DNA from 2 places in the Parviterribacter kavangonensis genome. Region 1 is predicted to be linked to the other one. Evidence: riboswitches for the same ligand, from Rfam matches in the RefSeq annotation. Region 1 holds a riboswitch; the other holds the start of a gene.
What was found. Region 1 has a riboswitch for cyclic di-AMP ahead of AC1UE4_RS18415 (peptidoglycan-binding domain-containing protein). Riboswitches for the same ligand answer to the same signal wherever they lie in the genome.

Region 1 (7,152 bases):
CCTGCAGGGCGACCGCCACTACGTGCGCTGGCTCGCCTACGGGCAGTCGAAGCTCGCGAACCTGCTCTTCGCGCTCGAGCTGCAGCGCAGAGCCGCCGCGGCCGGCAGCCCGCTGACGAGCGTCGCCGCCCACCCCGGCTACTCCGCGACGCAGCTGCAGTCCCACACGCCGAACCCGCTCGAGCGCGGCCTCATGGCGGTCCTGAACCGCACGTTCGCCCAGAGCGACGCGATGGGCGCGCTGCCGACGCTCTACGCCGCGACCGTCCCGGACCTGCCCGGCGGCAGCTTCATCGGCCCCGACGGCGCCGGCGAGATGCGCGGGCACCCCGTCTTCGTGCAGCCGAACGGCCGCGCCCGCGACGAGGAGAGCGCGCGGCGGCTCTGGGAGGCGTCGGAGGAGCTGACCGGCGTGGCCTACGAGTTCCCCGGCCGCGCCGTCCACTGACGGTCCGCGGCCGCCGAGCACAGCGCGACGATCTCGTCGACCGAGTCGGTGACGCGCAGCATCGCGATGTCCTGCAGCGAGACGTTGCCGTCGGCGAGCATCCGGTCGCGCAGCCAGTCGACGAGCCCGCCCCAGTAGTCGGTCCCGACGAGGACGACGGGGAAGAAGCGGATCTTGCGCGTCTGGATCAGCGTGAGCGCCTCGAACAGCTCGTCCATCGTCCCGAAGCCGCCGGGCAGCACGACGAACGCGCCCGAGTAGCGGACGAACATGACCTTGCGCGCGAAGAAGTAGTGGAAGTCGACTCGCGTGTCGAGCCACTTGTTCTCGTGCTGCTCGAACGGCAGGTCGATCGTCAGGCCGACCGACGGCGCGCCCGCGTCGCGCGCCCCGCGGTTGGCCGCGGCCATGAGGCCGGGGCCGCCGCCCGTGATGATCGTGAACCCCGCCTGCCCGAGCGCGCACCCGACCTCGCGGGCGAACGCGTAGCGCGGGTGGTCCTCCGGCGTGCGCGCCGACCCGAAGACGGCGACGCCGCGCTCGATCCCGCCCAGGATCTCGAAGCCGTTGGCGAGCTCCGCGCGCATGCGCTCCACGCGCTGCGCGTCGGTGATCTCCGCGAGGACCGACGGGAGCTCGGCGGCGAAGAGCTCCTCGTCGGCGCTCGGGTGGCGAAGGGGTTCTGGGGAGCTCAGAGCCCCTCAGGATGGCGCACCGTGTACCCGGACGCGGAACGCATGTCCTTCTGCCAGCGCGTTCCCGCCCGCGAGCGGCCGCTCGTGTCGAACCGCAGACCGGCGACGACCATGTACATGTGACCGCCGTTGGCGTAGATCGTGACCCACTCGCCGGGGCCGCTCCTGCCCCACGAGGTGAACGAGCCGGAGGGCATCGGCGCCTTGAGCAGCTTCGCGCCGTGGAGCGCGTAGGACACCGAGCCGGAGCAGTCGTACGCCGTGTCCTCCCAGTCGCCGTGGCCGCCGCCGTAGCGGTACGGCAGCTTCGCGATCTTGTTGCCCGCGGCGATGATGTCCTTGACCTCCTGCGGAGCGCTCGCCGGGGCGATCGCCAGGCCGTCGGAGGTGAGCTGCGCCTTCTCCCCCGCGACCTCCTGCGTGGAGACCGCGCGGGCGCGGTTCTTGTTCTGCTCCGCGCCGTAGGTCATGCCGCCGTTGCTGGTGGCCGGCTTCAGGGCGGCGCGCAGGCGGCGCAGGTCGGTGCGGGTGAAGACGCCGTCGACGGGAAGGCCGAGCTCGCGCTCGAAGACGCGGACGATCTTGTACGTGCCGTGGCCGAAGACGCCGTCGGCGCGCAGGCGGAACCCGGCCTTGCGCAGCAGCGACTGCAGCTGGCGCACGTCGGCGCCGCGGGAGCCCTCCGTCAGCTGGCGTGAGCCCAGCTTGGCCGCCTGGGACGACGCGACCGGACCGGTCAGAAGCACGGCGAGGCACGTCGCGACCAGCACGACGCATCGGGAGAACGGGACCTGCATGGGCACGCGGACGACGACCTCTCTCTTTCACGGGGCGCCTACGGGGTTAGCTGTCGGGCTCGCGCAGAAAGAGCAGCGCTACACCGCACGAAGACGGTGATTCGCCCCCGGTCGCTGACGGGCAGCGACCAATGGATCCCCCGCTCTCCGCCCACCGGGGGCGAAGACTCGGCTGGTCATAACAACGGCGGAGAAGATAGCGACTTGCGGTGACGGACCGCCACCTGTGTGACGTCGCTCACGCTAACCCCGGGGTCCCCGGGGGCTAAAGCTCCCCCGCGCCCGTTCCGATGCTGTGGCTGGAGCCCGTCCGTTCCCCACCCCGGAGTCCTGCTCAAGTGCGTCGAACCATCCCCCTGCTCGCCCTGCTCGCGTGCCTCCTCGTCCCGGCTGCCGCCCAGGCGGCGTGGACGAAGACCGGCCCGGAGCCGGGCCTGAACATCGCCGGCGGGGTCTCCGTCACGGACGCGCAGATCCAGGAGGCCGCCGGGACCGGCGCCCAGTGGGTCCGGCACTTCCTCTTCCTCGACGACTTCGACGTCAACAGCCAGCCGTCGGTCTCGCAGCTCGCGCAGAAGGTCCAGACCGAGAAGCGCCTCGGGCTGAAGACGATGTTCGTCGTCGCGAACGCCACGCACGACCCGCCCGCCGACCCGCAGGACTGGGCGAACCGCCTGGCGCGGCTCGCGCGCGGCCTGGCCGGCTCGAACACGATCGCGTACGAGATCTGGAACGAGCAGGACGAGGGCCAGTGGTGGCGTCCCGCTCCGAACGTCGCGAACTACGTCGACCTGCTCAAGCGCTCGTACTCCGGCGTCAAGTCGGTCGACCCGACCGCGACGGTCCTCATGGGGCCGACGACCGGCAACAACTACGACTTCATCCAGGCGGCGTACGCCGCCGGCGCGAAGGGCTCGTTCGACGGCGTGGGCGTCCACACGGACACCGCCTGCCTCATCGACTCGCCGTACAAGCGGCTCTTCGTCGACGGCAAGGAGAACCGGTACACCTTCCTGGGCATCAAGGAGGTCCGGAAGGTCATGGTCGCCAACGGCGACGCGGACAAGGGCGTCTACGTCACCGAGATGGGCTGGATGGTCTCCAGCGCGACCTGCCCGGTCGGCCAGTGGGCCGGCAAGAAGAACGAGGGCGTGACGCCGGCGCAGCAGGCCCAGTTCATGCTCGAGGGCTTCCACTGCCTCGCGCAGGAGGGCGACTACGTCAAGGCGGCGCTCTGGTACACCGACCGTGACGCGGGCTACGGCCTCTTCGACTCGGGCAACGCCCCCGCGCTGGCCGCCTTCAAGAGCTACACCGCCGACGGCGACAAGCTGACCGAGCCGTGCGGCGACTTCGTCGCTCCGCAGATCGAGGTCGTCTCGCCGCAGCCGCGGCAGATGTTCGCCTACAAGTCGAAGATCCCGGTCCGCGTCAAGACGGCGGGCGGCGACACGCGCAGCATCTCCGTCGAGGCGCGCCTCAACGACGGCGGCGGCAAGATCGCCGGCTGGTCGAACGCGCCGTCGGTCGCGGGCGACTACACGACGGTCGCGCCGATCGACTTCGTCGCCGGGAAGCCGTGCAAGGACGTCTGCGCGGCCGACTGGTCGGGCTTCTACAAGCCGTCGGGCGGCGAGCTCAAGCGCGTCCCGCCGGGCAGCGCGACGCTTGTCGTGACCGCGGTCGACGACCCCGGCAACGCGGCGACCGTCGAGATCCCGATCTCGATCGTCCCGCCGGGCAAGCTGCCGGCCGTCAAGGCGAAGTACTACGTGCTGAAGATCGGCGGCAAGGGGCGCACGCGCCGCTTCCAGGTCCAGATCGCCCCGGCGATCAAGCCGGCGCTGGCGCCGGTCAAGGGCCCGATCTTCGTCGAGTGGCAGAACCTCCGCCGCGGCAAGTGGAAGAAGATCCACGGCGGCGGCAAGGTGGCCAACCGCGGCGACCGCAACCTCACGATGACGTTCGTGCAGAAGCTCAAGTACGGCGGCCTCTGGCGGGTCCGCGCCGTCTACCCCGGCCGCAGCCCGTACGCGCCGGTCAAGTCGAAGTGGGTGAAGTTCCGGGCGTAGCCGCCCGGAGCTCCCGCACCCGCTTGAACGGGTGCACGAAGAAGTGACCTGCTGATCGGGCCTCCTCCACGGAGGCCCGATCCTTCTCCGGGGGCGCGTTGACGTACGCGTAGAGGTCGCTGAAGCGGTCGACGTCGTCGAGGCGGAACCCGAGCCGGTTGACCGCCGTCGGGATCGCCAGCTCGAGGTAGCCGGGGATCTCCGGCTCGCCGGCCAGCGCTTCGAGGACGGCGCGGCGCATGAGCATCCCCGTGCCGAGGCAGCCCCAGAGCTCGCGGCCGGCAAGCCGCGGGTCCTGCCGGGCGCGCAGCGCGTGCGGCCAGTTCGTGTCGTCGCGGCGCGAGCAGTTCTTGCCGAGGAAGTCCGCGCCGGCGTGGTCGATCGCCGCGCGCAGCGCGTGCTCGTAGTCGGGGCGCAGGAACACGTGGTCGTACTCCGCGAGGTAGACGAGGTCGATCGCCTCGTCGTGCGCGATGACCTCCCGGTAGGCGCGCGTGAGGACCTCGGCGTAGGACTGCCGCTCCATCGGCCCGCGCAGCGACGGGTCCTCGATGAAGAGCTTGTCGGCGTGCTCGACGGCGTCGAAGTCCTCGCGCCTGCCGCCGTGGCACACGACGACCTTCGCGCCCGGCGGGTGCTGCGCCAGCGACGCGGCGACGCCCTCGGCGTCGAGGTGCGTCACAAGCACCGTCGCGATCACAGCTCGGCGACCGGCAGCGTGATGTCCCGCGCGCACGCGTCCGCGGCCTCGTGGCGGAACGCGAGCGTGTGCCGCGACGTCCACTCGACCCGCACGACGCTGCGCTCCGCGCCGTAGAGCCGCAGCCGCCCATTCGCGATGACCGGCACGGCGCGGAAGAGCGGCTTCCCGCACCGAGAGCACCGCACCGCCGGGGCGAGACGCACGATCGCGTGCCCCACCCTGCGAAGGATCATGGCTCGAGCGCCGCCGCGGCGAGCGCGAGGGCGACGGCCGCGCGCGGCTCGAAGGAGGACTCCTTGACGAACTCGTCGGGGTGGTAGGCGTGGCCTCCGCGGGGGCCGAGGCCGTCGACCGTGAGGGGGATCGCGGTGGCGAGGTGGCTCGCGTCGCTGGCGCCGCCGCGGGCGCCGCCGTGGATCGGCGCGCCGAGGAGCTCGCCGGCGCGGGCCAGCAGCGGCCTGGTGGCCTCGATGGCGTCCATGCCGGGCCACATCCGGAGCAGCTCGGCCTCGAGCGTCGCTCCGCCGACCTCCTCCGGGACGGCGTCGAGGACGCGTCGGAACGCGGACGCGTCGGCGGCGCGCATGTCGCCGATGAGCTCGCCGCTGGCCGGCACGACGTTGAACGCGTCGCCGGAGCGCAGGATCGTCGGCACCGACGTGAGCGCGTCGGCCCCGGCGGGGTCGTGCTGGCTCGCGATCGCCTGGGCCGCCGTGGCGAGCGCGAGCAGGGCGTTCGCTCCCTTGTCGGGCGACGAGCCGGAGTGCGCCTCGCGGCCCTGCGCGGTGACACGGACCGTGCCCGCCGCCTTGCGCTTGACGATGACCGCCTCCTCCCCGTCCGGCGCGAGCTGCCCCGCCTCGAAGCACAGGCACGCGTCGAAGTGCGCGAAGCGCTCGGTGTGCACGAACGGCGCGATCCGCCACTCCTCGTCGTTGACGAGCAGCAGTGCGACCTCCGCGAAGTCCGGCGCCCCGTCGCGCGCATCCGCGAGCGAGCGCAGGACGCCGAGCGCGAGCACGTCGCCGCCCTTCATGTCCGTCGCGCCCGACCCCACGAGGTGATCCGGCTCGCTCGCGTCGCGGTGCAGCGGCCGGTGGTCGGCGTGCGCGACGACGGTGTCAAGGTGGCCGACGAGCAGCAGCCGCCGCGGTCCGTTCCCGCGCACGCGCACGATGAGGTCGTCGGCCTGGTTCGGCGTCGAGCACGGCTGCCGCTCGACCTCCGCCGCGCCGTGCAGCAGGCCGCGGACGACGTCGACCGCCCGCTCCGCGGCCACCGGGTCGCCCGACGGCGTCGAGACGGCGACCAGCGCGCGCAGCTCCTCCGGGGCCGCCGCGGCGATCCGCGCCGCCTCGGCCGTGATCCACGCCGTCGCCATGCGAGGCGAGGATACGGAGCGTCAGCCCGCGAAGCCGTGCTCGCAGTCGGAGAAGAAGATCTCCTCGGGGTCGACGCTGGCGCGGTCCTCGTCGGGCTTCGGCGTGCCGCGGATGCGATCGGGACCGGGCGTGCCGCGGCGGCCTCTCATGGGCGGCACCGACTGCACGCCCGCGTCTTGCACCGTTGCTCGGAGCGTTGGGCGTCGTTCCCGCCACTCGCGGCACGGGTATCCGGAAGAGCATGGGCGACCGACAGGAAGCGGACGTCGACGTCGTCTCGGTGAAGGAGACGCAGACCAAGTCGGGCCACACCCGCTTCGTGGTGCGCGACGCCGACGGCCGCGAGTTCACGACGTTCCGGCCGCCGATCGGCCGCGAGGCCGCGGCCTACGAGGGCAAGCGCGCGCACGTCACGTGGCACGAGGAGGACCGCAACGGCTTCCACAACGTCTACCTCGACGCGATCGGGCCGGCCGCCGCGGCCGCACCGGCCGGCGGCGCGAGCGCGGGCGACGGCGAGGACACCGACGAGGTCGCGTGGAACACCGCCGTCGAGGCGGCGCCGTGGCTGATCGGGACCCGCGAGCCCGAGGAGCCGGTGGAGCCGGAGGAGCTGTTCGAGCGGCTGGAGCCGTTCAAGCGGCTCGTCGCCGAGGACATCCGCAAGGACGCCGGCGACGACGAGCCGTCCGAGTAGACGGCCGCGCTACGTGAGCGGGTGCGGCTCGGTCCCGAGCACCGACGCCAGCCGGCGCTCGAGCGCGCCGGCGAGCGCCTCGCGGACGGCGCCCTCCTCGAAGCGCTCCACGAGCTCGGCCATGAAGCCCTCGACCACGAGCCGCTCGGCCGCCGCCTTCGAGAGGCCGCGGGAGCGCAGGTAGAAGACCTGCTCGGGGTCGATCTGGGCGATCGCCGCCGCGTGCGTGCAGCGGACGTCGTTGGCGAGGATCTCGAGGCCGGGGATCGCGTCGGCGTGCGCCTTCTTCGACAGCAGCAGATTGCGCGACTCCTGGAAGGCGTCGGTCTGCTGCGCGCCGGGGTCGACCTTGATCATC
Region 2 (7,152 bases), on a different contig from region 1:
GCGGTCAAGGACGGGCTCGACACGAGCGGCTACGGCGACCGCGTGCTCGCGTGCGTCTTCTCGTTCCGCGAGCAGGACCGGCCGGTGTACTTCATCTACAACGTCAAGCGCGGGTCGTGGTACCCGTTCGTCCCCGCGCCGGGGACGCAGCAGCGCAACACCGAGCGCGAGCTGCAGCTCAAGGCGATGCTCGGCGGCGAGCTGCCCATGGAGCCGGAGCTCGAGCGCTGGTTCCCCCTCTGGGGCGTGCCCCTCTAGAGACATGCCGGAGGACGTCCGGGCCTACCTCGAGGAGCTGGTTCCCCGGCTGCGTGGGGTGCTCGGCGACCGGCTGGTCAGCGCCGCGGTCATCGGCAGCGTCGCGTTCGACGCCTACGTGGATGGCGCGAGCGACGTCGACGTCCTCGTGGTCGTCGACGACCACCTCGACGACGAGCGGCGGTCGATCGTCATCGACCGCTGCTCGCATCGCAGCCTCCCGTGCCCGGCGCGCAAGCTCGAGCTCGTCGTCTACACGCGGGCGCAGGTGGCGGCGCCGGAGCGTGAGCAGCGCTGGGAGATCAACCTCAACAGCGGGGCGAGCGAGCAGGTCGCCGAGACCGACCCGCGGCTCGAGTCCTGGCACTGGTTCGTGCTCGATCTCGCGCAGGCCCGCGAGCACGCGATCACCCTGACCGGCCCGTCGGTGCGGCAGCTCATCGGCCCCGTGCCCGCCCCGCTCGTGCGCGAGGCGCTCGCCGAGGGCCTCGCGTGGGCGGCGCGCCACGAGCCGGGCGAGTCGCTCGTCCTCGCCGCGGCGCGGACGTGGCACTGGCACGCGACCGGCGCGTTCGCGAGCAAGGACGCCGCCTGGCGCTGGGCGCGCGAGCAGCTCGGCTAGCGCCGGGCGCTCGAGCGCTTCCTGGCGGCACGCTGGCGCTCGCGGTGCGCGCGCGCCTTCGCGCGGTTGCCGCAGACGGCCATGTTGCACCACACGCCCGAGCGGTTCTTGGAGTGGTCGTAGAACGCCCACTTGCACGTCTCCCACGGGCACGCCTTCAGCCGGTCCCACGTCCCGTCGGCCTGCGCCGCGGCGACGATCGCGAGCAGCTCGCCGAGCACGGCGTCGACGCCGGCCGCCGCGGGCGCGAGGGCCGCGACGCCGTGCGCGTCGAAGCGCACCGCCAGCGCCGCCCGCCGCGCCGTCGCGTCGACGACGCGCGCCGCCTCGGGATCGACCGCGTAGTCGCCGCCGTGGTGGCCGAGCAGCAGCTCGCGCAGCGCCTCGCGCAGCGCGACCGCCCGCTTCAGCTCCGCCGCGGTGACGCGAAGCTCCGCGGCGTCCGCGCCTCCGAGGCCCTTCTCCGCGGCCCACGCGGCGAGCGCCTCCGGCGTCCCCAGCTCATCGCCCTCCGGCTTCTCCAAGTCCACCGAGTTGACGAACTCGCGGACCACCTCGAGCCGTCCGGGCGCCGCCTGGCTGCTCACGTTCCACCGTCCTCCAACGTTCTCTGATGGCAAGCCATCACGAACCACACTACCAAAAGCGCTTGACTGGTTACGTAACCGGTCATACCATGTAGGTAGTTACGAATCGATCGGAGGCCATCGTGCTCACCCCCTCGCAGTGGAACGCCATGACGATCCGGCCCGCAGGCCCCGAGGACCGTGGCCGGCTGGCCGACCTCGCCGCCCTCGACAGCGCGCGTCCGTTCGCCGGCGACGCGCTCGTCGCCGAGGTCGAGGGCGCGCCCGTCGCCGCGCTCGAGCTGCGCACGGGCCGCGGCATCGCGGACCCGTTCACGCCGAGCGCCAAGCTGCTCGACCTCCTGCGCATCCGCGCCGCGCAGCTGCGATGAGCCATCGCGTCGCGCGGATCGACGAGATCGAACGCCACCGCGTCGTCGACGGGCAGCTGTGGTGGCACCCCGTGCGGGACCACCTCGGCGTGCGCTCGTTCGGCACGAACGCGTACGTCGCCGACGCGGCCGGCGACCTGGTCGTCGAGCCGCACGACGAGGACGAGTTCGAGGAGCTCTACGTCGTCGTGCGCGGGGCCGCGCGGTTCACGGTCGACGGCGAGACGTTCGACGCGCCGCAGGGCGCGCTCGTCCTCGTGACGCCCCCGTCGCAGCGCGTGGCGCACGCGCTCGAGCCGGGCACGACCGTGCTCGCGGTCGGCAACGTGCCCGGCCGGGCGTACGAGGTCAGCGAGTGGGAGACGCGGTGGCTACGCGCTGCCCGGCAGCAGTGAGTCCGGGATCACGCCGTCGCCGCTGAAGTCCCGCTTGGCCTCTTCGAGGTCGGTGTCCTGCGGCGGCAGGATGACGTCGGACTCGCGGAGGTCGTCGTCGGCGAGCTTCGTGCCGCGCGAGCGGACGAGCTCGAGCAGCTGATCGAACAGCTCGCGGTACCGGGCCTCGTCGCCCGCCTCGACCGCCTCGACGACGCGGTTGTCGAGGTCGTTGATCTCCTCGAGCGCGTCGTCCGACAGCTCGAACTGGTCCTCGGTCGCAATGCGGACGATCACTGGTTGCCCCCCTGGCCGAGCTCGCCGGCCGGCTTGGGGCTCTCGCCCGAGCCGAGCTCCGCGCGCATCTTCGACAGCTCGTCGTCGACCGCGCTGGCGCTCGTGAGCTCGCGCAGCTGCTTGTCGATGTCGTCCTCGCCCGAGCCGAGCGCGGTGAGGTCCTCGAACGTCCCGGCCGCCTCCAGCTCCTCGACCGCCGACGCGCGGGCGCGCATCTGCTCGGTCTTGTCCATCGCGCGCTGCATCGCGAGGCCCACGTCGGCCATCTGCTCGCCCACGCCGGTCGCGGCCTCGGAGATCTGCACCTGGGCCTCGGCGGCGGAGTACTGCGCCTTGATGACCTCCTTCTTGGTGCGGAAGGCCTCGATCTTCGCGCGCAGCTTCGCCTCGTTCTCGACGAGCCGTTGCTGCTGGTCCTCGAGCTCGCCGACCTGCTGGTCGAGCGACTGCAGCTCGGTCTGCGCGAGCTGCTTGCGCTCGAGCGCCGCGCGCGCGAGCTCCTCGTTCCCGGCGGCGAGCGCCTGGCGCGCCTGGGTGTCGAGCTTGACGACCTGCTGCTCGAGCTTGCCGCTCTGCATCTGCAGGCGCTTCTTGGACGTCACCACGTCGGCGATGCCCTTCTTGACGTTCTGCAGCAGCTCGAGCTGCTTCTCGTACGAGTAGTCGAGGGTCTCCTGCGGGTCCTCGGCGCGATCGAGGAGCTTGGAGACCTTCGCCTTGACGATGGTGGAGAACCGTCCGCTCATCCCGGGCATGCGGGCACCGTACCAGCGCGCGGGCGCTGGCTTCCGGCGGGTTCCTGCGGGTGGTCTAGAAGCCTTCGGGGTGGCGCGCGCGGAAGCCGCGCGTCGAGCGCAGCGTCGGGCGCCAGCGGGGGCCCTTGCCGCCGCGCGGGTCGCCCGCGGCGCTCGTGTCGAGCCGCAGCCCGGCGATGACGACGAACGCGTGACCGGGGTTCGTGTAGATGGTGATCCACTCGCCCGGGCCGGCCTCTCCCCAGCGCATGAACGAGCCGGAGTCGAGCGGCGACTTCAGCAGCTCGGCGCCGATGAGCGCGTAGGAGACCGTGCCGGAGCAGTCGTAGCCGAAGTCCTCGACCTTGGCGTGGCCGCCACCGTACTTGTAGGGCTTGCCGATGAGGCGGTTCGCCGACGCGATCGCCTCGCGCACCTCGGCCGGCGCGCCGGCGGGAGCGACCGCGAGGCCGTCCTTGCCGATGATCGCCTTCGCGCCGTTCCACGTGGCGCGCTGCGCCTTGACCGGATCCTTGTACGTCGCGCCACCGGTGCTGGCAGCCGACGCTGCGGCGGGGGCAAGCCCCAGCAGCACGGCACAGCTCACGATGGACGCAGCAACGCGGGAACCCCGCAAAACCAACACCTCTCTCGTCGGCCTGCGGGGTTAGCTGACGGGCTGGCGCTGAGAAAGCCTGCGCCTCGCGTCACTCTGGACGCGACTCGCCCCAAACAACGTGGGTCCCCCGCTCCCTGGCCTGTTGCCAGGGATTCGGCATCGGTGCGGCACCGTACCCGATCTGCACGAGAACATGCGCCGCGGTTGTCCTCCGTTACATCGGTTTGCGCCTGTGCACCTTGAGCGCGACGGCCGCCAGAAGCGCCGCGAGCAGCGTTGCGGCGCCCATCCGCAGGCCGAGGGGAAGAGGCGGCGCGCCGCTGCCGCACGCGCGTGCGGACGCGTGGAACCCGGCCGGATCCGCCCATGCCGTCGGGGGATCGCGGTCCTGGAAGGCGGGGCCGCGCGGGCTCGACGCTTCCGCCGGGTTCCACCAGCGCGCCTTGGCGCGTCCCCATCTGCCCGGCCAGCGCACCCACGGCCCGAGTTGGCGCACCAACGGCATGACCACGCGTCCATCTCCGCGCGCCTCGTCGTCGGGATCTGGCCACGGGCGGCCGTGCTCGCCCGGGGTCGGATACGAGGCGTGGGAGCCGTTCGCCACGTAGATCCGGCCCCGCCACGGGCACGCCTCGGCCCACTTGTGCTGCGAGAACGTCGCCACGGCGGGCCCGCGGCCGGTGCCCACCTGCACGAGCTCCCAGTCGCCCTCGTGCCGCCCGGTCCGCAGGATCCCGCGGTCCTGCGGGTTGTCCGCGTAGAGGAGCCAGAACTGCGTCCACGTCCGCCCGTCGGTGCCTCGGACGACGCGGCGGTAGACGACGTCGGGAAGGGGGTCGACGCGCGGGCGCAGCGCGATGCGGTCGCCGGCGACGCGGGCGGTGAGCGCCTCGACCGCCGTCGCGCGGTCGCCCTCGCGGGCGTCGTAGAAGAGGGTGGGCGCCGGGACCGCGCCACCGCGCGTCTGCGCCGCGACGGCTCTCGGCATCTCGATCGGGGGCGGTTCGGAAGCGACGATGGGTGGGAAGCCTGCCGAGTACGTTGTCCCGCGTGCGCCGGCCACTGCTCCTGCTCGCCCTCGTCGCGCTCCTCGCCGGCTGCGGCAAGAAGGACGACGACGCGGGCGACGCCAACCCGATCACGCCGAAGGCGAGCGTCAAGGGCGAGGAGAAGGAGGCCGCGCAGGACCTCGGCTTCCCGGCGTTCGCCACGAAGAACACGACGCGGGTCGGCTCGGCGGACCCGGTCGCGACGGCCGCCGCCGTCGCGCGCGCCGTGTACCCCGGCACCGAGTCGAAGACCCGCCCGCAGGCGGTCGTCCTGGTCGACGGGGACAACTGGCAGGGCGGCGTGGCGGCCGCGGCGCTGATGGCGCAGCCGATCGGCGCGCCGGTGCTGCTCACCGACGGCACCGACCTCCCGGCCGCCACGAAGGATGCTCTGGACGCGCTCGCGCCGACGGGCTCGCGCGCGGCGGGCGGCGCGCAGGTCGTCCGCATCGGCGACGTCGCGCAGCCGGAGGGCCTGAAGTCCAGCGACGTGAAGGGCGGCAACGGGATCGCGCAGGCGGCGGCGATCGACGCATTCCTCTCGGCCGCGCGCGGGCGCACGAGCGACGCGGTCGTCGTCACCGGTACCGACCGGCCCGACCTCGCGGTGCCCGCCGCGGGCTACGCGGCGAAGTCCGGCGACCCGGTCCTCTTCACCGAGCGCGACAGCCTCCCGCCCGCGACGCGCCAGGCGCTCGGCCGCCACCAGCAGCCGAAGATCTACGTGCTCGGCGACGAGAAGATCGTGTCGGCGAGCGTCGAGAAGCAGTTGCGGCGGCTCGGAACGGTCAAGCGGATCGACGGGACGGGCGGCGACGCCACCGCCAACTCGATCGCGTTCGCGCGCTACCTCGACGGAGCGTTCGGCTGGGGCGTCATCGACCCCGGGCACGGGCTCGTGTTCGTCGACGCGAAGCGGCCGATGGACGCGGTCGCCGCGTCGCCGCTGTCGGCCAGCGGCACGTACGGCCCGCTGCTGCTGCACGACGGCTCGTCGAAGGTGCCGCGCGCGCTCGAGAGCTACCTGCTCGACATCCAGCCGGGCTACCGGCGGGATCCGGTGCGCGGGGTCTACAATCGCGGCTGGGTGATCGGGGACGAGACGGCGATGCCGATCGTGACCCAGTCCCGCATCGACGCCCTCCTCGAGATCTCCCCGGAAGACACCGACTCCACGTCGCCCTCATCGTGAGCGAAGCCGAGCATCCCGTCCGTCGCGAGCGCGACGTCACCATCGACGACGTCCGTCAGCTCATGGGCGCGTCGACCCCGCACTTCGCGCTGCAGATCCGCAACCGGATCGCCAAGCTGATCCGCGGGCTCCCCGAGGACCACCCGGCGCGCATCGAGGGCGAGCGCGAGATCCGCCGGCTCACCGCCCTCGGGTTCTCCGGCGAGGTCCGCGGCACGCCGCACGAGGACGGCATCGAGCCGCTGCCCTCGCTGCAGGCGGACTGAGCCCGCCTCCTACTTGCCCTCTTCGCCGCGCTCCGACTGCTCGGGGGCGGGCGTCGTCTCCTGGTTCTGGGCGGGGGTGTCGGTGTTGACGGGGGCGTCGCTCTGCCCGCCGCCGCCGTCGTCGTCCCCGTCGTCGCCGCACGCGGGCGCAGTGATCGCCAGAGCCAGCGCGGCGAGCGCCATCGCGGTCCTCCTGCCTCGAAGGGTCATGGCCCGGGTCCTGCCCGGGCGGCATGGGTTGCATGCCGCCGGTAGGGTCGCGGGCCGCGATGCGCGCCGGGCTCTTCCTCGCCTACTGGCCGTGGTTCTCCCCCGAGGAGCAGGTCTCGCTGTCCGTGCTCGCCGACGATCTCGGGTTCGACTCGGTGTGGATCGCCGAGGCGTGGGGCCAGGACGTCGTCTCGGTGCTCGGGCTGCTGGCCGGGAAGACGGAGCGCGTCGGGCTGGGCACCGCGATCATGCAGATCCCCGCGCGCAAGCCGGCGGCCGCGGCGATGGCGGCGGCGACGCTCGACGTGCTGAGCGGCGGGCGGTTCAGGCTCGGCCTCGGCCTGTCCGGGCCGCAGGTCTCCGAGGGCTGGTACGGCGAGCCGTTCACCCACGGGCTGCGCCGCACCCGCGAGTACGTCGACGTGGTGCGGCGGATCCTCGCGGGCGAGAAGGTGCAGGTGCCGATGCCGGAGGGCCAGCCGGGCATGGGGCTCGGCAAGCCGCTGCGCCTGCTGGCCAAGCCGGTGCAGGAGCGGATCCCGATCTACCTCGGCGCGATCGGCCCGAAGTCGA

Region 2: it holds a riboswitch for cyclic di-AMP, as region 1 does, so the genes downstream of both, AC1UE4_RS10850 (DEAD/DEAH box helicase family protein) here and AC1UE4_RS18415 (peptidoglycan-binding domain-containing protein) in region 1, are expected to answer to the same signal.

Annotation. Positions count from the first base shown of each region.
Region 1 is NZ_JBXPJA010000002.1:537,571-544,722, reverse strand. It holds gene AC1UE4_RS18425 (oxidoreductase) at 1-448, shown strand, start outside; gene AC1UE4_RS18420 (LOG family protein) at 418-1,035, opposite strand; gene AC1UE4_RS18415 (peptidoglycan-binding domain-containing protein) at 1,140-1,940, opposite strand; cyclic di-AMP (ydaO/yuaA leader) riboswitch at 1,960-2,124, opposite strand; gene AC1UE4_RS18410 (hypothetical protein) at 2,279-4,012, shown strand; gene AC1UE4_RS18405 (hypothetical protein) at 3,981-4,712, opposite strand; gene AC1UE4_RS18400 (hypothetical protein) at 4,709-4,948, opposite strand; gene AC1UE4_RS18395 (M20/M25/M40 family metallo-hydrolase) at 4,945-6,096, opposite strand; gene AC1UE4_RS18390 (hypothetical protein) at 6,118-6,246, opposite strand; gene AC1UE4_RS18385 (hypothetical protein) at 6,339-6,794, shown strand; gene sufD (Fe-S cluster assembly protein SufD) at 6,804-7,152, opposite strand, start outside.
Region 2 is NZ_JBXPJA010000001.1:2,109,022-2,116,173, forward strand. It holds gene pspAB (PspA-associated protein PspAB) at 1-258, shown strand, start outside; gene AC1UE4_RS10820 (aminoglycoside adenylyltransferase domain-containing protein) at 263-880, shown strand; gene AC1UE4_RS10825 (CGNR zinc finger domain-containing protein) at 877-1,467, opposite strand; gene AC1UE4_RS10830 (GNAT family N-acetyltransferase) at 1,590-1,838, shown strand; gene AC1UE4_RS10835 (AraC family ligand binding domain-containing protein) at 1,835-2,233, shown strand; gene pspAA (PspA-associated protein PspAA) at 2,210-2,509, opposite strand; gene AC1UE4_RS10845 (PspA/IM30 family protein) at 2,506-3,264, opposite strand; gene AC1UE4_RS10850 (DEAD/DEAH box helicase family protein) at 3,320-3,850, opposite strand; cyclic di-AMP (ydaO/yuaA leader) riboswitch at 3,885-4,031, opposite strand; gene AC1UE4_RS10855 (hypothetical protein) at 4,077-4,850, opposite strand; gene AC1UE4_RS10860 (cell wall-binding repeat-containing protein) at 4,913-6,103, shown strand; gene AC1UE4_RS10865 (hypothetical protein) at 6,100-6,369, shown strand; gene AC1UE4_RS10870 (hypothetical protein) at 6,379-6,552, opposite strand; gene AC1UE4_RS10875 (LLM class flavin-dependent oxidoreductase) at 6,639-7,152, shown strand, end outside.